Linked DNA regions of Rhodopseudomonas palustris. The protein of the gene in region 2 interacts with the protein of the main gene of each other region in a pairwise test. Links are inferred from orthologs where the notes say so. Each region holds a gene or a part of one and is shown on either strand. Other genes may lie near its edges.

Region 1 (10,449 bases), 2.6 Mb from region 2 along the record:
CAGGGTGCGAATATGCGCGCCGTCGACGTCGGCGTCGGTCATCAGGATGATCTTGTGATAGCGCAGCTTGCCGATGTCGAAATCGTCGCGGCCGATGCCGGTGCCGAGCGCGGTGATCAGTGTGCCGATCTGCTCCGAGCTCAGCATCTTGTCGAAGCGCGCGCGTTCGACGTTGAGGATCTTGCCGCGTAGCGGCAGAACGGCCTGGAATTCGCGGTTGCGACCCTGCTTGGCGGAGCCGCCGGCCGAGTCGCCCTCGACGATGAACAGTTCCGATTTCGATGGATCGCGCTCCTGGCAGTCGGCGAGCTTGCCGGGCAGCGAGGCGATGTCGAGCGCGCCCTTGCGCCGCGTCAGCTCGCGCGCTTTTCGCGCGGCTTCGCGGGCCGCTGCGGCTTCGATCACCTTGCCGACGATGGTCTTGGCCTCGCTCGGATGCTCCTCGAACCACGCGGCGAGCGCTTCGTTGAGCACGTTCTCGACCACCGGACGCACTTCCGAGGACACCAGCTTGTCCTTGGTCTGCGACGAGAATTTCGGGTCCGGCACTTTCACCGACAGCACCGCGGTCAGTCCCTCGCGGCAATCGTCGCCGGTCAGCGCCACCTTTTCCTTCTTGGCGTTGTTGTCGGCGTAGCCGGTGAGCTGCCGCGTCAGCGCGGCGCGGAAGCCGGCCAGATGCGTACCGCCGTCGCGCTGCGGGATGTTGTTGGTGAAGCACAGCACGTTCTCATGATACGTGTCGTTCCACCACAGTGCGGCTTCGACCGCGATGCCGTTGAGGTCGGCCGCGACGACGATCGGCGTCGGCACGATCGGCTTCTTGTTGCGATCGAGATATTTGACGAACTCGGTGACGCCGCCCTCGTAGCGCATCTCTTCGCGCTTCTCGACTGCGTGGCGCAGGTCGGACAGCAGAATGTTGACGCCGGAATTGAGGAAGGCCAGTTCGCGCAGCCGGTGCTCCAGCGTGGCGAAGTCGTATTCGACGTTGGTGAAGGTCTCGGACGAGGCGTAGAATGTCACCTCGGTGCCGCGCCGTCCGCCCGCGTCGCCCACCACGCTGAGCGGCGCCACTGCGTCGCCATGGGCGAATTCGATGTAGTGCTCCTTGCCGTCCCGCCAGACGCGCAGGATCAGCTTGCTCGACAGCGCGTTGACCACCGAGACGCCGACGCCGTGCAGACCACCCGACACCTTGTAGGAGTTCTGGTCGAATTTTCCGCCGGCGTGGAGCTGGGTCATGATGACCTCGGCCGCCGAGATGCCTTCGCCCTTGTGGATGTCGACCGGGATGCCGCGGCCGTCGTCGCGCACCGTCACCGAGCCGTCGGCGTTGAGGATCACTTCGACCGCGCTGGCGTGCCCCGCCAGCGCTTCGTCGATGGCGTTATCGACGACTTCGTACACCATGTGGTGCAGGCCGCTGCCGTCGTCGGTGTCGCCGATATACATGCCCGGCCGTTTGCGGACGGCATCGAGACCCTTCAGCACCCGGATCGATTCCGCGCCATATTCGGCCGGCGCAGGATGCACGGATTCGGCAGAGGGCTGCCGGGCAGGTTCAGTCATGCAGGGACCTTCAGAATTGCGATCGAATCGGCGTGCGCCATTCGCAGCGAAGCGCTCTTTTGTGCCATGAAAGCAGGGGCGTCACCAGCGCAAAGTCGTGGTGTTCAAGCTGTTGAATAGATAGAGATTTTGGCCGCGCTCGCAAGGCTCGCGAGGGCAGGTTCGGCGGCTGCAGTGAAGATCGGCGATGCGGTCGATTCTGCCCTGCCCGGCGGCCTATCCGCGAGCGCTGATTCGGCCGTTGTCGACGTCGAAAATTGCTGCCGCCGGACCGATCTCCGCGAACGCCAAAGGGTCGGCCCCGGTCATCCAGACCTGCGCGCCGAGCCGGCTCAGTTCGCCGAACAGAGCGGCGCGGCGGCCGGGGTCGAGATGCGCCACCACCTCGTCGAGCAGCAGCAGCGGCGTGATCGAGGTGGTCTCGGCGACGAGCTGGGCGTGTGCCAGCACCAGCCCGATCAGGAGTGCCTTCTGTTCGCCGGTCGAAGCCTCGCGCGCCGGCATCGCCTTCGGCGCGTAGATCACCTCGAGGTCGGTCAGGTGCGGGCCGTCGAGCGTTCGGCCGGCGGCGGCGTCGCGGCTGCGGTTGTCGCGCAGCACGGCGCGGTAGCGGTCCTCGACGACGGTTGCCGGTTCTGACGCCAGCGCACTCTCCATCCAGCCGTCCAGTATGATCCTGGCGGACGGGAACGCCGAGGTGGCGCCGCGGGCATCGATCATGGCGGCCAGCTTGGTCGCGGTCTGCCCGCGCTGTGCCGCGACTGCGATCGCCAATTCCGCGGTTTCGCGCTCGATCGCGTCGAGCCAATGTGAATCCGCGTTGCGGATGTCTTCCAGCAGGCGATTGCGCGACCGCAGGCTGCGATCGAGGGCGGAGACGCGGGCCGAATGTCCGCTGTCGATCGCCAGCACCAGGCGATCGAAGAAGCGCCTGCGTTCCGACGCGGCGCCCATGAACAGTCCGTCCATCGACGGCGTCAGCCACACCATCCGCAGATGATCGCCGAACGCCGCCGCCGAGCCGACCGGTTCGCGGTCAATCCGGCATCGCCGGGTCGTGGCGACATCGCCGCGCGGCGGCTCGATCCCGGTGCCGAGCGTCGCCAGCCCGAGCGCGCCTTCGACCTCGGCCGACACCGCCCAGGAGCCGTCGCCTTCGTGACCGGCGATGTCCTCCAGCCTGGCGCGGCGCAGACCGCGGCCCGGCGCCAGCAACGAGACCGCCTCGAGGCAATTGGTCTTGCCGGCCCCGTTCGGCCCGACCAGCACCACTTGGTCGGCGGTCGTGGTCAGCGACGCGGAGCGATAGTTCCGAAAATGCGTCAGCGTCAGGCGTGTGATGCGGGCGGCGATCATGCAATAGCTTGCTTTGGGGGAGTTGCAAGGGACTGCAACTGGCACTGCAGTCACCCTCCGCGAAAGCGGAGGGTCCAGCATCCCAGAGCGTTCGCTGGTACCCAAGACGCTCTGGAATGACGCTCTGGAATACTGGGTCGCCCGGTCAAGCCGGGCGATGACGATGGTGCTATTGAGGCGCCTCGACTTACACCCGCATCGGCATCAGGACGTACAGGGCGCTCTTGGAATCGCGATCCTGGATCAGGGTCGGCGAGCCAGGGTCGGCGAGCCTCAGCACCGCGACCTCGCCCTCGATCTGCGCGGCGATGTCGAGCAGATAACGTGAATTGAAGCCGATATCGAGCGGGTCGGAGGCGTATTCGACCTCGAGTTCTTCGGTCGCGCTGCCGGAATCCGGATTGGTCACCGACAGCACCAGCTTGCCGGCGGACAGCGCCAGTTTCACCGCGCGGCCGCGTTCGGAAGAGATCGTCGAGACGCGGTCGACCGCGGCCTCGAAGTCCTTCTTGTCGACCAGGAGTTCCTTGTCGTTGTTCTGCGGAATCACCCGGCCGTAGTCCGGAAACGTGCCGTCGATCAGCTTGGAGGTCAGCACGACATTTCCGAGCGTGAAGCGGATCTTGCCGGTCGACAACTCGATCCCGATCTCGGCCTCGGTGTCCTCGATCAGCCGCTGCACCTCGCCCACGGTCTTGCGCGGCACGATCACGCCGGGCATGCCGTCGGCACCGCTCGGCAACGTCAGGTCGAGCTGCGCCAGACGGTGTCCGTCGGTGGCGACCGCGCGCAAACTCGCGGCGCCGGAGCTGCCGGCCGTGTGCAGATAGATGCCGTTGAGATAGTAACGGGTCTCTTCTGTCGAGATCGCAAATTGGGTGCGATCGATCAGCCGTTTGACGTCGGACGCCGGTAGCCGGAAGGCGTGGCTCATCTCGCCGGCTGCGAGATCCGGGAAATCGCTCTCCGGCAGGGTCTGCAACGTGAACCGCGAACGGCCGGCGCGGATCGCCAGCACCGAACGGTCACCGTCGCTCTCCAGCACGATCTGCGAACCGTCCGGTAGCTTGCGGACGATGTCGTAGAACATGTGGGCCGGTACAGTGGTCGAACCGGCGGTCGCGGTTTCGGCCGGCAGCGTTTCCGTCACCTCGAGGTCGAGGTCGGTCGCCTTGAGCGCGAGCTGGGCGTTTTCGGCGCGCACCAGCACGTTGCCGAGGATCGGGATAGTGTTGCGGCGCTCGACCACGCGATGCACGTGGCTCAGCGACTTCAACAGTTGCGCGCGTTCGACCGTGACCTTCATTGCAAAACCCGCCTGCTCCGCGCCCGCATCGTGTGATGAAGCTGCCGGATATGATGGAGGAGGCCCGGCAGCCGGATGCGGCGCCAAGGCCATTGGCACCCGCTGAGGTCACCCGGACCCGCGGGGGGTCCGCAGGGTGGCGTGGTTGTGCGGCTCGCGCAAGAGCGCGCAGCCGCCGCCGGCCCAAATTTCCCCGGGATTCAGGCTGGCCATGATGCCCATTGTGGCGGCGGCGGCCAGGCGCCTATTCCTGAAGCTGGCGCTTCAGGGATTCGACTTCGTCGGACAGCGTATTGTCCTTCGACACCAGTCCTTCGATCTTGCGGACCGCGTGCAGCACCGTGGTGTGGTCGCGTCCGCCGAAGCGGCGGCCGATCTCCGGCAGCGAGCGCAGCGTCAGTGTTTTGGCCAGATACATCGCGACCTGGCGCGGTCGCACCACATTGGCGGTCCGACGCGACGACAACAGGTCGGAGCGGCTGACGTTGTACTGCCGGGCGACGATGCGCTGGATGTCCTCGATCTTGATCCGCTTCGGCTCGGAGGGGCGGATCAGGTCGCGGACTTCATGCTCGGCCATTTCCAGCGTGACCGGCTGATTGTTCAGCTTGGAATGCGCCAGCAGGCGATTGATCGCGCCTTCGAGATCGCGACCGTTATGGGTGATGGTGCGTGCGAGATACTCGAGCACCGGCTGCGGCACGTCGAAGCTGACGTGATGGGCGCGGGCCGCGACCACGCGCGAGCGCAGGATGCCGAGGCGCAGATCCTCGCCGAGCGGCGCCATTTCGACCACGAGGCCGCCGGCGAGCCGCGAGCGCACCCGCTCGTCGAGACTTTCGAGATCGGACGGCGGCCGGTCGGCCGCCACCACCACCTGGCGACCGGCGTCGATCAGCGCGTTCAGGGTGTGGCAGAATTCGGCCTGGGTAGTCTTGCCCTGGAGGAATTGCAGATCGTCGATCACCAGCACGTCGATGCCGCGCAGCGCTTCCTTGAAGGCCAGCGAGGTTTGCGTCTTCAGCGCGGCGACGAAGCCGTACATGAACTTCTCGGCGGTGAGATACAGCACCTTGCGCTCGCTGCCGGCATTGCCCGCCCAGGTCACCGCCTGCAGCAGGTGAGTTTTGCCGAGACCGACGCCGGAATGGATGTAGAGAGGGTTGAACATCACCGGGTCGCCGCGGCGGCCTTCGGCCACCTGCTTGGCGGCGGCGTGCGCCAGCGTATTGGAGCGGCCGACCACGAAGCTGGCAAACGTCAGCCGCGGGTCGAGCGGCGAGCCGCCGAGTGCGTCGTGATTGGCCGATACCGGGGTCGCGCCGTTGCTGCGCTCGGCCGCGGACTTCTGCTCGTCGCGGCGGCTCTCCACCTGCGCCGGTGCTTCCTTGGCCGGCGCAGAACAGCGCGCCGGGGAGCGTACGGTGACGTCGATGCGATTGACGTCCGGCAGCTCGGCCTGCCAGCAGGACAAGACCTTGTCGGAGTAGTGCGTCTGAATCCAGCTCTTCAGGAAGCGGGTCGGCACCGACAGATGTACGCTTTCGTCTTGAACGCTCTCGAGGTCCATCCGCGCGAACCAGCTCGAATACACGTCCTCTCCGACGCTCGAGCGCAACCGGCCTTTCACGCGCGACCAGCGATCCTGTTCCATGTTCGACATTTCAGTAGCTTTTCAATTCCAGAGTGAAGGGCCATCGCAGCGGCGAAGCCATGACGGCTCACGCCGTCGCTGCGACCAGCGAGACGAGATCGGCCAAAGCTCCGCCGGTTCGGCTGAAGCAGCCGACGTCAGATCAGGGCCGAAGAGAGATGGAAAAAGGTCAGCTCAGCGGAGGACTCGACGGATAAACCGGAGTGTGAGCGCAGCAGCGACTGATCAAAAACGAATGTGCCGCGAAGGCGGAAGACTCAACCGGAAGATCGGCAGGTTCGAATGATACGTCGACCAAGGTGCTCATGAAACCTCCCCCTCTCGCCGCGCTCGCGCGCGGCCAGACATCGCCAAAAAAGATCCGCGTCGATGCTCTCACCATGACGATCGCTGCCGTCGATACGCTGCTAACGAAAAATGCCGATGCCGTCATTCGCCTGAAGATCGTTCGTTGCGCGAACGCCTCCACATGAATTCAGACACGGCTTCGCCGGCCCCATATTGCTATGAGTTGCGGTTCGACCGTCATTTGGAAAAGCCACCAACATGCATACCGCCGCCGATTTGCATGTCCGCCCTTGGTTCTCAGATCGCGCTGATCAGAAGAGCCGTGGGCGTCGCGGGTGGACTATGAAAACCACGACGGCTGCCCGGCTGCAATGGATATGATTCCGAGGGGAGGGTGAAGATTTCGCCTCAGCCGACACCGGAGCGCGCAACTAATCGTTTCCGGCGCGGCAAGATTTTGAATCTGTGCATAGATTCGAAGTGTGCTGCGAGCGTGACATTTTGGTCGCGCGCCCAAAAGAACTTCATGAATCCTTTACCTTTGACGGCCGGGTGCCGGCGTTTTCCAAACGCTCGTCCGCGCTTTGCCGATAAGTGGTTCGCTCGCCGCAGATTTTCGTGAGCGCTTGGACAGGGTAACCCTCGTCACAAACGACCGCGTAGTTGCACGGGGAAGCGAGTTCCGAAAGTCAAGCGAGTCGCACAAGGACATCAGTTCCTGCTGGGCCGCAGCGATTTCTGCAGACGGGCGTCAAGCTGGATTGACGGTTGCCGGTGGGTTGTTCCGGAACGGGGCAGGTGGCGCGGAAGGCGCGCGTGAGCGGGCGCGAGTTGCGGGTGCGTGCGTACAGTAATCGAGTGGGTAACTACACGACCGGCGGCGGCTGAGCACGAAGGTGCTTGCGCGGAGGCGCCGAAAAAGAAAATGCCCGGCAGAGCCGGGCATCGAAACCATCCAAGATGATGGTGAGAATTACTTCGCCAGCTTGGCGATGCTGTGCGACAGACGCGACACCTTTCGGCTCGCGGCGTTCCGGTGAATGATGTTGCGCTGTGCGGCGCGCATCAGTTCCGGCTCGGCGCGGGCCATCGCCTTCAGCGCCGCCTCGCGGTCGCCATTGGCGATCGCCTCTTCGACGGTCCGGACAGACCCGCGCATCTGAGTCCGACGCGACTTGTTCACCGCGGTGCGCCGGGCGATCTTGCGGGTCGCTTTCTTGGCGGAAGACGTATTAGCCATGATCTCTCAAATCCTGCAGCGGCCTCTGCTCGAGCGGCCGGGGCTGATTGGCGAAGCCGCTCGATCGCGACGCGCCGTGTGTTCCGGATGTTGCTGAATATGCTCCCGGAGCCGACACGGCCGCAATCCGCGGCGCCGCCCAAAGAACAGCAGCGGCAGGATCGCCCCCACCGCCATTTCCGGGGTTATACTGGCAGTGCTTTCCAGCGTCAACGGGGGCGAGCCGCCAGCGTCCGCGCCGGTTCCGGCAAATCGTCTGCCCCCTCCCCAAGGTCAAGTCGCTGGCGAGGTTGAATTCTGCCGCCCTGCCCGGTAAGCCCGGCCCGGGGCGCCGGCAAAACCTATCGGGGTGGTTGAGATGATCCGCGGCTTCTTTCGGCTGATCGGTCTGCTGTTCCTGACGGGTGGGTTCATCTTCCTGGTCTATGACGGCGCGCGATCGGTCGCCGACAACTCCGTGCAGTGGACCAAGCTCGGGGATTTCTGGAACGACATTCATCAGGCCAGCCAGCAGTCGTTCCGTGACTGGCTGGAGCAGACCGCGCCCTGGCTCTGGACCCACCTGGCCAAATTCGTGCTGGCGCAGCCGACCTTCGCGGTGCTGGGCGTGATCGGCCTGGCCCTTATGCTGCTGTTCCGTCCGCGCAAGCCGCTGATCGGCTACGCCCGAGATTGACGACGAGGCGGCGTAACAATCTCGCCGTCGCTGCGAAGGCACCTATATCCTTAAATTGAGTTGAGAGCCGATTGCATCAGCGCCGCGCCGGTGCTCGGCTGTCGCCATCATGCGTGCGCGGACCGAGCGCGGTACCTGCCGCCATCGACCGAGCCGGGGAGGTCTTCGATGTTCTTCATGCGCAAATCGACCGCGATGCCGAGTGCCGCCGAGGCGTTGCCGGGTCGGCCGACGCCGATCCCGACGGCGTCGACGCATTTCGTCAGCGGGCACCGGCTGCAGCCGCCCTTTCCGGGCGGGCTGGAGCAGGCGGTGTTCGGGCTCGGATGTTTCTGGGGTGCCGAACGCAAGTTCTGGCAGCTCGGTGACGGCGTCTATACCACCGCGGTCGGCTATGCTGGCGGCTTCACGCCCAATCCGACCTACGAGGAGGTCTGCTCGGGCCGCACCGGGCATACCGAAGCGGTGCTGGTGGTGTTCGATCCGGCCCGGATCGCCTACGACGCGCTGCTGAGAACCTTCTGGGAAAGCCACGATCCGACCCAGGGGATGCGTCAGGGCAACGACGTCGGCTCGCAATATCGCTCCGCGATTTACACTTTTGGCGACGACCAGAAGCGGGCGGCGGCGGCCTCGTGCGCCGCCTATGCCGAGGCACTGGCGGCGAAGGGCTACGGCCCGATCACCACCGAGATCGCGCCGTCGGGCCCGTTCTACTACGCCGATGACTACCATCAGCAATATCTCGCCAAGAATCCCGGCGGCTATTGCGGTCTCGGCGGTACCGGCGTGGCGTGCCCGGTCGGGGTCGGCGTCACGGCCTGATCGGGCCGCCGTTCTGATCGAGATGGTCGTTTGCCGCTCGCCGGGTTGCGGGCGGCGGACCAACGCCGCAGCGTCTCGCGGCAGTACAGGGATGGGCCTCCCGCCCACACCGTTTGTTAACCCTAACAGGGCATAAACGAAGCTGTCTCGTGGCGAGGGATAGCTCCAGTGCGTGTCGTAGGTGCGTTTCAAGTATCGATCATCATCGTGGCGACCGCGCTCGCGCTCGGCGGCTGTATGCGGCGGCCGGGTCCGGTCGCCGTGATGCAGACACCGAACACCCTCGATTCGATGGCCTATGGTGGGCGCGTTCCGCCGATGGCGGCTGCCTATGCGGCGCCGGTGCGGAGTGGTCCGGAGCCGGCCTACCGGCTCGATGCCGGCGACCGGCTGCGGGTGGTTGTGTTCGGCCAGGAAGGACTCACCAATACCTATTCGATCGATGCCGCAGGATCGATCACCATGCCGCTGATCGGCGCGGTGCCGGCGCGCGGTCGCACGCCGGCCGGTCTCGCCGCCGAGATCACCGCGCGGTTGCGCCGCGGTTTCATCCGCGAACCGTCAGTCGCAGTCGAGGTCGAATCGTATCGGCCGTTCTTCATCCTCGGCGAGGTCACCGCGCCGGGGCAGTATCCTTATGTGCCGCATATGAGCGTCGAAAGCGCGGTCGCGATCGCCGGCGGGTTCACCCCGCGGGCGCAGCGCGACCGGGTGACCGTGACGCATCCGGAAGGTGGCGGCATGGTACGCGAGGTGGTGCCGCTGGGCACGCCGCTGAGCCCCGGCGATACCGTGTACGTCGGTGAACGCTGGTTCTAACGCCAGCCCGCCCCTCCAAAAACCAAGCTGGAGTTCCGGTTCTGATCCGATCAGAACCGGAATTGGTCTCAGTCGAGGCTGTGACCTCGTTTCACTTCAAGTGTGTGGCCAGGAAATCGAGGCTGCGCTGCCAGGCGCGGTCGGCGCTGGGCTTGTCGTAGCTCGCACGCTCGTCGCAGCCGAAGCCGTGCTGGGCACCGGTATAGACCAGCACCTCGACCTCGGGGCGCTTGGCCTTGATGGTCTCGACATCGTCGAGAGGAATTCCGGAATCCAGTTCGCCGAAATGCAATTGCGTCGGCACGGCCGGTTTGTCGTCGGCGAAGCGGGCGACGGCGCCGCCGTAATAGCCGATCGCGGCTTTGAGGCCGTGCAGCTTGGTTGCCGCCGCATAGGCGACGCTACCGCCCAGACAGAAGCCGGACGATCCCGACCGGGCCGACGCCCTGCACGGCATCGATCGCCGCCTGAGTGTCGCGCAGCATCGCCGGCCAGTCCGGATCGGCGACGAATTTGCGTGCCACCGCGATCTCCTCGAGGGAGTAACCACTTTGGAAGTTGCGCTCGGTGCGATCGAAGATCGACGGCGCGACCGCTACGTAACCTTGCGCCGCGAAGCGGTCGCAGACGTTGCGGATGTGACGATTGACCCCGAAGATCTCCTGGATCACCACGATTGCGGCGTTCGGCACTCCTGCCGGGTCGGCGCGATA
Region 2 (10,397 bases):
CGAATCCCATCCGACCACCGCGCGCCGCGGGGTGCCGAGCGTCGAAGGGGCCACCAGAGCCTGTAATTCCACCAGCACCGGGCGGGTGCCTTCGATCCCGGCAAACACCGCGGTGCCCGGCGAGCCGAGATCGCGCTCCGACAGAAACAGCTCGGAGGGATTGCTGACCTCGCGCAGGCCCAGCCCGGTCATTTCGAACACGCCGATCTCGTCGGTGGGACCGAACCGGTTCTTCACCGAGCGCAGGATCCGGAACTGCTGCGATCCTTCGCCCTCGAACGACAGCACCGCGTCGACCATGTGCTCGACCACGCGGGGGCCGGCGATCTGGCCGTCCTTGGTGACGTGGCCGACCAGGATGATCGCCGCGCCGGTCTTCTTGGCGAAGCGGATCAGCGCCTGCGCCGAGGCGCGGACCTGGGTCACCGTACCCGGCGCCGACTCCACCGTGTCGGTCCACATCGTCTGAATTGAATCGATCACGATCAGCTTCGGCGTCGCGCCTTCGGACAGCGTCGCGATGATGTCTTCGACCGAGGTCTCGGCGGCGAGTTCGACAGGTGCGGAGGCGAGGCCCAGCCGTTCGGCGCGCAGCCGGACCTGCGCGATCGCTTCTTCGCCGGAGATGTACACGGTGCGATGTCCGGCCTTGGCCATCAGGCTGGTGGCCTGGGTCAGCAGCGTCGATTTGCCGATGCCGGGATCGCCGCCGACCAGCAGCACCGAGCCGCGCACGAAGCCGCCGCCGGTGACGCGGTCGAGTTCGGCCATGCCCGACGGCAGCCGCGGCGCGTCGTTGCTCTTGCCGGCCAGCGACTCCAGCTTGAACGTCCGGCCGCGGCGCTTGGCGCGGATCGACACCGGCACCGCGTTGTCGCCGGCCTCTTCGACCAGCGTATTCCACTCGCCGCACGCCTCGCATTTGCCCTGCCAGCGATTGAACGCCGCGCCGCAGTTCTGACAGACGAAGGAGGAGGTGGCTTTGGCCATCGCGTGCTCGGGTGGACCGGGGACAGATACATTCTTGATGTTCACATTTTGTTCTGTTCGTCAACGGTCCAGCAGACAGACACCGAAGTTTGTTCGAGAATGCGGTGGACTCCGGGCGCCCGCCCGGGGCGTATTTGGGGAAGTGAGGACATGAAAATCGCCATTCCAACCAAGGATTGGCTCACCATCAGCGGCCACGCCGGGCAGGCGCCGCGCTGGCTGGTCTATGATCTGGCCGGACACAGCGCCGGCGAGCCGTTGCCGGCACCGGCTCGGATCGAATTGGTGAAGGAGCAGCTTCCCCATTACTTCAAGGACGACGGCCCGCATCCGCTCGACGGAGTCGAACTGATCGTGGCCGGGAGCGCTGGCGACGGCTACGTCCGCCACATGAAGAAGCGCGGCGCCGACGTGCTGCTGACCGGCGAGACCGACCCGGCGACCGCGATCGATCTGATCATCAAGGGCGAAGATCTGCCCGATCAGAGTTTCGACATCACCACCACGCTGTGCCGATTGCGCGATCTGTTCGCGCGTCACTGAGCTTCGGGGCGCGCGGCGCCGGCGGAGGGAGCATCACCACCGCCGCAATGATCCGCCCCCGGGGACGCTTCCGGAACGGCCGCCGCTCGGCTACGTTCAATCCGCTATGCGAGACGACAGACATCGGGACTACGAGCGGCGGAAGTGGCGGCAGGTCGCCGGCCATTTCGCGATGGGCGCAGCGTTCGGGGCGCTGTTCGCGGGCATCGTGCTGTACAACAATTACTTCGGCCTGTCGGGCGTGATCGCCACCAGCGAAGCGCCGACCCTGGTGCGGATCGTCTTCGTGGTCGGTGTGTCCGGTTCGTTCGCCTTCATGGCGGCGATCACCGGATTTCTGTTTTTGGTCCACGAGGATTGAGCCGGCTGGCCGATCCGGTGACAGGCTTCGTCATCGCGAGCGCAGCGAAGCACCCAACCGACGCGGTGGACTGCGCTCGGGATCGCTTGGTCGCTGCGCTCCTCGCAATGCCGCTGAGAGTTCGTGCTTGGGACTCAGCCGGCCGAGGCGGTGGGCAGGCCGTCACCCTCGGCAGGCTTGTTCTCCGGCTTGGCGTCGCCGCCCTTGTAGATCCGGGTGTAGCGCGGTCCGAGACTGGTCAGCACTTCGTAGCCGATCGTGCCGAAGTGATGGCCGAGTTCGTCGACGGTGATGCCGTCGCCGATCAGGGTCGCCATCATGCCGCGCCGGGCGGCGTTGGCGGGCAGGTCGGTGACGTCGACCGCGAGCAGGTCCATCGAGATGCGGCCGGCGATCGGGCAGCGTTCGCCGGCGATGATCACCTCGGCGCCGCGGGTGCCGTCGCTGGAGCCGGCGGCCCGGAAATAACCGTCCGCATAACCGGCCGACAGCACCGCGATTTTGCTCGGGCGCCGTGCGCTCCAGGTCGCGCCGTAGCCGACGGTGTCGCCGCGCTCGACGCTGCGGACCTGCACGATCCGCGCCTTCAGGTCGACCACCGGCTGCATCGGATTGTCGGCTTCCGGCGTGGGATTGATGCCGTACAGCGCCGCGCCGGGGCGCACCAGATCGAACGCGAATTGCGGGCCGAGGAAGATCCCCGAAGACGCCGACAGTGACGCCGATACGCCGGTGAACTGACCGGCGATTTCGCGAAATGCGGTCACCTGCCTGGCGTTCAGCGGATGATTGACGAGATCGGCGCAGGCGAGGTGACTCATCACCAGCGTGATGCCGTGGTCGCCGGCGACGATCCGCGGCACGATGCCTTGCGCCTCGGTGATCGTCAGGCCGAGCCGGCTCATCCCGGTGTCGATGTGCAGGGCCGCGCCGCCGCGCCAGCCGGTGCGGCGGCAGAACACGTCCCATTCGGCCAGTTCGTACAGATCGCCGATCACCGGTTGGCAGTTCAGCCTGGCGAATTCGTCGCCGGAATACGGAAAGAACCCGTCGAGGACGTAGAGTGTCGCCTCCGGTGCGACCTCGCGCACTGCGCGGGCTTCGCCGAGCGTCGCCACGAAGAACGTCTTGCAGCCCGCGCCGAGCAGAGCCTTGACCACCGGGCCGGCGCCGCAGCCATAAGCGTCGCCCTTGACCACGCCGGCGCATTCCGACGGCACCGCGGTCTTTTCGAGCTTGCGCCAGTTCGCAACCAGCGCGTCGAGATCGATGGTGAGAATGCCGGAAGCGGCCGCGGTGGCCGCGGCGAACTCGGCGGCTTTTCCCGCCTCCGGTGTCAACAACTCGGCAACGGTAGCGTTCGGATCGGGGAGGATGTGCATGGCGCACCTTATGCTTTGCCTGCGGCCCGTTCAACGGCAGCCGGCGCGGCTCAGGTCCGCTCCGGCGTCAAATACGTTCCGGCAGGTGGCTGTCGTCGGTGAGATCGCTGAAGCGGGTGAACTGACCTTCGAACTGCAGATCGACGGTGCCGGTCGGACCATGACGCTGCTTGGCGATGATCACTTCGGCCTTGCCGTGGACCAGCTCCATGTCGGTCGCCCACTTCTCATGTTCGGGAGTGCCCGGCCGCGGCTCCTTGTTCTGCAGATAGTATTCTTCGCGGTACACGAACATCACCACGTCGGCGTCCTGCTCGATCGAACCTGATTCACGCAGGTCCGCGAGCTGCGGTCGCTTGTCGTCGCGGGATTCGACCTGACGCGAAAGCTGCGACAGCGCGATGACCGGGATGTTCAATTCCTTCGCCAGCGCCTTGAGGCTGGTGGTGATCTCGGTGACTTCCTGGACGCGGTTGTCGCCCTTCTTGCTCGAGCCCTGCAAGAGCTGGATGTAGTCGACCACCAGCATGTCGAGGCCCTTCTGCCGCTTCAGGCGGCGGGCGCGGGCGGTGAGCTGCGCGATCGACAGGCCGCCGGTTTCGTCGACGAACAGCGGCAGCGACTGCAACTCGATCGAAACGTCGCGGATCTTGTCGAAGTCGGCTTCCGAGATGCCGCCGCGGCGGATCTTGCTCGAGGCGATCTCGGCCTGCTCGGCGAGAATACGGGTCGCGAGCTGTTCGGCCGACATTTCGCAACTGAAGAAGCCGACGATGCCGCCGTTGACGGTCTTGGTCGAGCCGTCCGGCTGCACCTCGCCGCGATAGGCCTTGGCGACATTGTAGGCGATGTTGGTGGCCAGCGCGGTCTTGCCCATACCGGGGCGCCCTGCGAGCACGATCAAGTCGGAGTGCTGCAAGCCGCCCATCCGGGTGTCGAGGTCGCGCAGTCCGCTGGAGATGCCGGACAGCTTGCCGTCGCGCTGGAACGCCTTCGCCGCCATGTCTACGGCGGTGGTCAGCGCCTGGGAGAATTTCTGGAAACCGCCGTCGTAGCGGCCGGATTCCGCCAGCTCATACAGCCGGCGCTCGGCGTCCTCGATCTGATTGCGCGGGGCGAAGTCGACCGGAGCGTCGTAGGCGACGTTGACCATGTCGGTGCCGATGCCGATCAGATCACGGCGCAGCGACAACTCGTAGATCGTCCGCCCATAGTCCTGGGCGTTGATGATGGTGGTGGCTTCGGCGGCAAGCCGCGCCAGATACTGCGCGACCGTGAGGCCGCCGAGATCGAGATCGGCCGCCAGGAACGTCTTCAGCGTGACCGGGGTCGCGATCTTGCCGGCTCGGATGATGCTGGCCGCGGTTTCGAAGATGGTCTGATGGATCGGCTCGAAGAAATGTTTCGGCTCGAGAAAGTCCGACACCCGATAGAACGCATCGTTGTTGACCAGGATCGCGCCCAGCAGGGCCTGCTCGGCCTCGATGTTGTGGGGCGCGGTCCGGTATGCCGGCACGCCGGGTTCCGGCGCAAGCTTCAGAACGTTCGAATCGGTTGCGGCCATAGCTCTCGAATATCGGGTCGAATTTGTCGGATGCGGGGCGCGACTAAAGCGCCGATTTCGGCGGGAGCGAAAGCCGCATTCGCGCGTTATGCACCAGCGCGACAAGAGTGTGGATGACCGCTGGAGCGGCCGTACCCCGTGCTTGACGCGTTCCGGCCGCGGCGGCGGAAGGCTTGAACCTTCTGCCGTTGTCCGGCGACAGTTCAAAATGAACGGTCGAGACAGATCGAACCGCTCCGGTCGGGGATTCGTAAGAATTTTCGGCGAGGATAGCGGAAGACGCGATCATCGAGGCGCCCACATTGTGGGAAGCTCCAACAAGGTGACGCGACACAGGGCAAGAGCGTCGAGGACTCCGCAGCCGCTCGCGGATCACCTCGGATGATGGACACAGCGCAGATGGCACAGCAGTATTGCCACCACCACTCCGATCGCGATTGGCTGAACTTGCTGATCGACTCCTTCGAGCGCGCATCGGCCGAAGAGGCCGAGCACAGGTTGTCCGACAGCGCGTTGGTGTGCGCTGCGCAGGCCCATCTGGCACGGCCGCTGCCGCAAGAAGCGGATCGGGAAGGTTGCCGCCGACTGGTGAACTGCAGCTAGCGCATGATGCCGGCCGGCGCTCTTACTCGCCGGCGAGTTGCAGCCGCGGTGGACGCTCGTTTTCGATCGACGCCAGCCGCCGCTCTTCCGCAGCGATATAGTCTCGCGTGATCGGCACCACGCCCTGGCGCCGCGTGAGCTGGATCTGGAACACCATGGTGTTCTGTTTGCGAAACGACATTTCCGCAGCCGCCAGATAGAACTCCCACATCCTGACGAAACGGGCGTCGTACAGCCGCTCCGCTTCCTCGCGACGGGCCAGGAAGCGCTCGCGCCACGCCCTCAGCGTTTCGGCGTAATGCAGCCGCAGGATCTCGATGTCGCAGACCAACAATCCGGCGCGCTCGATCGCCGGCAGCACCTCCGACAGCGCGGGCAGATAGCCGCCGGGGAAGATGTACTTGGCGATCCACGGATTGGTGAAGCCGGGCCCTTCGGAGCGGCCGATCGAATGCAGCAGCATCACGCCGTCGTGCTCGAGCAATTCGGCACAGCGTCGGAAGAAGGCGTCGTAATGTGCGACGCCGACGTGCTCGAACATGCCTACGGAGACGATGCGGTCGAACGGGCCGCCGGGGACGTCGCGATAGTCCTGCAACATGAAGCGGGCCCGACCGGCAAGGCTGCGCTCGGCCGCGCGGGCGTTGGAGACCTGGAGCTGCTCCTGCGACAGCGTCACGCCGGTAACGTCTGCGCCGCAAGTCTCCGCCAGATACAGTGCCAAGCCGCCCCAGCCCGAACCGATGTCGAGTACCCGCTGCCGCGGGGCGGCGAGCAGCTTGGCGGCGATATGCCGCTTCTTGGCGAGTTGAGCGTCATCGAGGCTGGCGTCGGGCGTTTCGAAATAGCCGCAACTGTATTGCCTGTCGGAGTCCAGAAACAGCGCGTACAGCCGGCCGTCGAGATCGTAGTGACGTGCGACATTGTCGCGCGATCGGCCGCGCGGGTTGAACTGGTGCAGCGTCCTGGCCCAGTAGCGGACCAGCCCGTGAAATCTCGCCCAGTCCGGTGTCCAGTCAGGCTGATCCATTGCCACAGCGAGCAGGTCGGCGATCGTGCCGTGCTGCATCACGAGGCCGCCGTCCATGTAGATCTCGCCCAGGGCGAGCTCCGGATCGCGCAGCAGGCGACGTTGTGCCGCGGCGCTCGTCAGCCGTGCGTGCACCGGCTCTCCGGTGCCGTCTCCGCAAGTAAATGTGGTGCCGCTCGCGGTGGTGAAGACGATGGTGCCGCGTTGAATGAAGCGGCTCAGCAGCAGACGAAACAATCCGTCCATCGGCAGGCCTCGCTCTCGGGCGCCGACCCTGAGCAGCGCCTCGACTGCTACAACACTGGCCTTGCGGCTTGTTCCTGTCGCGTCGCCGCAAGCACCGCGATCGAAGTATAGTCAAGCATCGCAGGTATCATTAGTGACATGAGCGTGAGGCTGAGCTGCTGCCTCATTTCATGCACCGTGATGTTCCATCTCTGCGCTTCCAATCATCTCACAATTCGCTAAAAGGTCACCGCCGCGGCTGCGGTGATTTTTTGCATCGGAGGGCTAAATGGTAAGCCGATCGCTCAGTTCGGTAGCGGTATTGCTCGTGCTCGGGGTTGCCGTCGCACAGCCCGCCCGAGCCCAGAATTTGGAAGCGGGCAAGAGCTCGGCGCAAATCTTCTCGAGCACCTGCGCCGTCTGTCACAAGAGCCCGCGCGGGCTGCTTCGGACGGTGCCGCCGAACGCCGCAGCGTCGTTCCTCAGGCAGCACTACACCACCAGCAGCGACATGGCCGCCATGCTGGCCGGCTATCTGGTCGCCAATGGCGGCACCGATGCGCGTGGCAGGCAGGACGCCCGTCCGGAGTCGAGGGCGCGCCGGCAACGCCGGGGGGCCGAGGAAGCCGCCAGGCCCGAAGAGGTCGCTCCTCCCCAGCAAGCCGAAGAAGGAAAGAGCCAGCGTAGCCGGAACACCAAACGCCGCCCCGCGCCGCCGGTCGAAACAGAGGAGCCGGCCGCTGCGCCGGCTGCAGAAGCCGAACCCGCAGCGGCGCCTGCGCCCGAGGCCAAGACCGAGAAGAAGCGCGGCAAGGCCAAGCGTACCCGCGAGAAGCCGGCCGAGCCCGCTGCCGCAAAGCCGGACACCCCTGCGTCCGAGCCGGGCAAAGAGCCGGGTAAGGAACCGGGCAAGGAGGAGGCGGGGTCTGCGCCCAAGCCCGGTGCGACCAAGCCAGCCGCTGCGCCGGCTGCCGAGACCCCGGTGCGCTCCGATCCGGTACCCGCAGTAACCCCGGCACCGAAGGCGGCCGAACCCGAAACGCCGAAGCCTCAAACCTCCGAGCCTTCGGGGAACAAGCCACCTGAGTCGGCGGCGCCCGTGTCCGCCCCGGAACCGAAGCCGGCTCCGGCTCCTTCGCCGGCGGGGCCGCCGGCCGAGAAGTCGTCCGAGACTGTGCCGGCGCAGCCGCAGCCGTCCACCGAGTCGGCGCCGTCGACCGGCTCGACCGAGGCGCCGGCCGCGAAATAGTCCGCTCGCTTCCTGGTCGAAGATAGAAAAAGCCCGGCCTGATGCGATCAGGCCGGGCTCAGACTGCTGACAAACTCCTCGCCATTGGCGGGGAGTTTTGATTCCATGGGTGATGCTTCGCAAACCCTCACCGCAACAGACTTCGATCGAGATGGTCAGTCTCGACGGTCTGGTTCCGAAGGATCACCTGCTTCGCAAGATCGACGCGGTGATCGATTTTTCGTTCATCCACGATCGGGTCGCCGGGCTGTATTGCCCAGACAACGGCCGGCCGCCGCTCGATCCGACGCTGATGTTCAAGGCGCTGTTCATCGGCTACCTGTTCGGCATCCGCTCCGAGCGGCAGCTGGTGCGCGAGATCGAGGTCAACGTCGCCTATCGGTGGTTTCTGGGGTTGAAGCTGACCGATCCGGTGTTCGACGCCTCGACGCTCAGCCAGAACCGGCGGCGCCGCTACAACGACACTGCGGTCGCGCAGGACATCTTCGACGCGATCGTGACCCAGGCGATCGCCAAGGGGCTGGTCGATGGCACGGTGCTCTACACCGATTCCACGCATCTGAAGGCCAACGCCAACAAGAACCGCTACGACACCGCAGTGGTCGCCAAATCGCGGGCCGATTACTGGGATGATCTGGACGCCGCGATCGAGGCGGATCGCGCGGCCCACGGCAAGAAACCCCTCCCGGAGAAAGAGCGACAGCCGGTCGAGAAGGAGACCAAGGTGTCGCGGACCGATCCGGATGCCGGCTACATGGTGCGCGAAGGCAAGCCGAAGGGATTCTTCTACCTCGACCACCGCACCGTCGACGGCCGGCTCGGGATCATCACCGATACACACGCCACGCCGGCCAACGTCCACGACTCGATCGTCTATCTCGGCCGGCTCGATCGCCAACGGCAACGCTTCGGCTTTGATGTCGCCGCCGTCGGCCTCGACGCCGGCTATGCCACCTCAGGAATCGCCCACGGCCTGGAACAGCGCAACATTCCGGGCGTCATCGGCTATCGCCGGCCAACCCCGCCGCGGCCCGGCATGATGCCGAACAAGGCCTTCGCCTATGAAGCGGAGCTGGACAGCTATCGTTGCCCGCAGGGACAGTTACTCAGCTACTCCACCACCGATCGCACCGGCTACCGCCACTACAAGAGCGATCCTGCGATCTGCAAAGACTGTCCGCTGCTCGCCTCGTGCACGTCGAGCCGCAACGCGGTTCGTCTGATCACCCGCCACGTCTGGGCCGAGGCCCGCGAGCGCACCGACGCCAACCGTCTAACGCCCTGGGGCAAGCGCATCTACAAACGCCGCAAGGAGACGGTCGAACGTTCCTTTGCCGACGCCAAACAGCTCCATGGCCACCGCTAAGCGCGCTTCAGAGGCCTGGTGGCCGTCAAATGCCAGTGCCTGCTGGCAGCCGCCGCCCAGAACATCAAGAAGATAGCCCTCGCACTGGCCACCGGGCCAATTCCCGCGCCAGGCTGAGACACCGGGCGCTGCGCCACTCGCCAAAAACAAAACCCCGCCGAAAATCGACTGGGTTTGTCAGCGGTCTGAGCCCGGCCTGATGCGATCAGGCCGGGCTTTCATTTTGATCGGACGCGAGCAGTAGCTTACTGCTCGGCCGGCTGCTCTTCGCCGAACTGCGCGTCCGGATCGAAGAATTCGCCGGCGGCGGCCAGCGCCTCGGCGGCGGCGTCTTCGTCCTCGCGGCGGCTGGAGATGTCTTCACCGCGATTGATCCGCTCGGCTTCCTCGGCGCTGCGCGCCACGGTGACGGAGACGGCGACTTCCACTTCGGGATGCACCGCGACCTGGATCGAGTGCTTGCCGATGGTCTTGATCGGCGCGTCGAGCAGCACCTGGCTGCGGTCGATCTTGACGCCTTCGGCATCGAAGCTCGCGACGATGTCGCGCACCGAGACCGAGCCGAACAACTGGCCGCCTTCCGACGCCTGGCGGACCACCACCACGTTCTGACCGTCGATCTTCTCGGCGACCTTGGCGGCTTCGGCCTTGGCGGCGATGTTGCGCGCCTCGAGGTCGGCCTTCATGTGCTCGTACTTCTCGCGATTGGCGGCGGTCGCACGCAGCGCCTTGCCGCGCGGCAGCAGGAAGTTGCGCGCAAAACCATCCTTGACGCGAACCAGTTCGCCCATCTGGCCGAGCTTGGCGACGCGTTCCAGCAGAATGACTTCCATCGTGATCTCCTTAGTCGTGTGTTTGCGAATGTCGTTTCAGTGAGAGGGTGGAGGCGGCATCGAGCGGCGCTGGAAGTAGCGCTGCCGGAGATTGAGAAAGGCGTCACCGAGGCCGAGCACGATCAGGCCGACCGCGGGCCACAGGAAGATCAGCATCAGCGCGTAGGCAGAGCTGAGCAGGAACAGGCGGTTGCGCGCCGCCATCGTCACGGTATGCAGCGTCGCGGCGCCGGTCAGTCCGTAGGCCACGA

Evidence for each region.
Region 1: the proteins of FLL57_RS10840 (region 2) and dnaA interact in binary tests that used the Escherichia coli proteins (3 or more experiments, as listed by UniProt). The link is inferred for Rhodopseudomonas palustris from one-to-one orthologs.

What each region holds. Positions count from the first base shown.
Region 1 is NZ_CP041387.1:4,936,380-4,946,828, forward strand. Bases 3,689-6,682 are described here. They hold dnaA (chromosomal replication initiator protein DnaA), read right to left. Parts: upstream 5,898-6,682; coding sequence 4,479-5,897; downstream 3,689-4,478. Other genes in these bases: dnaN (DNA polymerase III subunit beta), read right to left, coding at 3,689-4,234; FLL57_RS23430 (hypothetical protein), read left to right, coding at 6,194-6,361. In the rest of the region: gyrB (DNA topoisomerase (ATP-hydrolyzing) subunit B), read right to left, coding at 1-1,572; DNA replication/repair protein RecF, read right to left, coding at 1,789-2,928; more of dnaN, read right to left, coding at 3,116-3,688; rpsT (30S ribosomal protein S20), read right to left, coding at 7,150-7,416; FLL57_RS22780 (hypothetical protein), read left to right, coding at 7,775-8,092; peptide-methionine (S)-S-oxide reductase MsrA, read left to right, coding at 8,261-8,917; FLL57_RS22790 (polysaccharide biosynthesis/export family protein), read left to right, coding at 9,086-9,736. UniProt on the Escherichia coli protein: Plays an essential in the initiation and regulation of chromosomal replication. Binds in an ATP-dependent fashion to the origin of replication (oriC) to initiate formation of the DNA replication initiation complex once per cell cycle.
Region 2 is NZ_CP041387.1:2,374,135-2,384,531, reverse strand. Bases 2,593-5,534 are described here. They hold FLL57_RS10840 (replicative DNA helicase), read right to left. Parts: upstream 4,841-5,534; coding sequence 3,344-4,840; downstream 2,593-3,343. Other genes in these bases: FLL57_RS10830 (SAM-dependent methyltransferase), read right to left, coding at 5,466-5,534; FLL57_RS10835 (hypothetical protein), read left to right, coding at 5,222-5,443; alr (alanine racemase), read right to left, coding at 2,593-3,276. Also shown: DNA repair protein RadA, read right to left, coding at 1-990; FLL57_RS10855 (NifB/NifX family molybdenum-iron cluster-binding protein), read left to right, coding at 1,141-1,533; FLL57_RS10850 (hypothetical protein), read left to right, coding at 1,640-1,894; more of alr, read right to left, coding at 2,029-2,592; more of FLL57_RS10830, read right to left, coding at 5,535-6,719; FLL57_RS10825 (hypothetical protein), read left to right, coding at 7,153-7,947; rplI (50S ribosomal protein L9), read right to left, coding at 9,559-10,146; FLL57_RS10810 (hypothetical protein), read right to left, coding at 10,183-10,397. UniProt on the Escherichia coli protein: The main replicative DNA helicase, it participates in initiation and elongation during chromosome replication. Travels ahead of the DNA replisome, separating dsDNA into templates for DNA synthesis.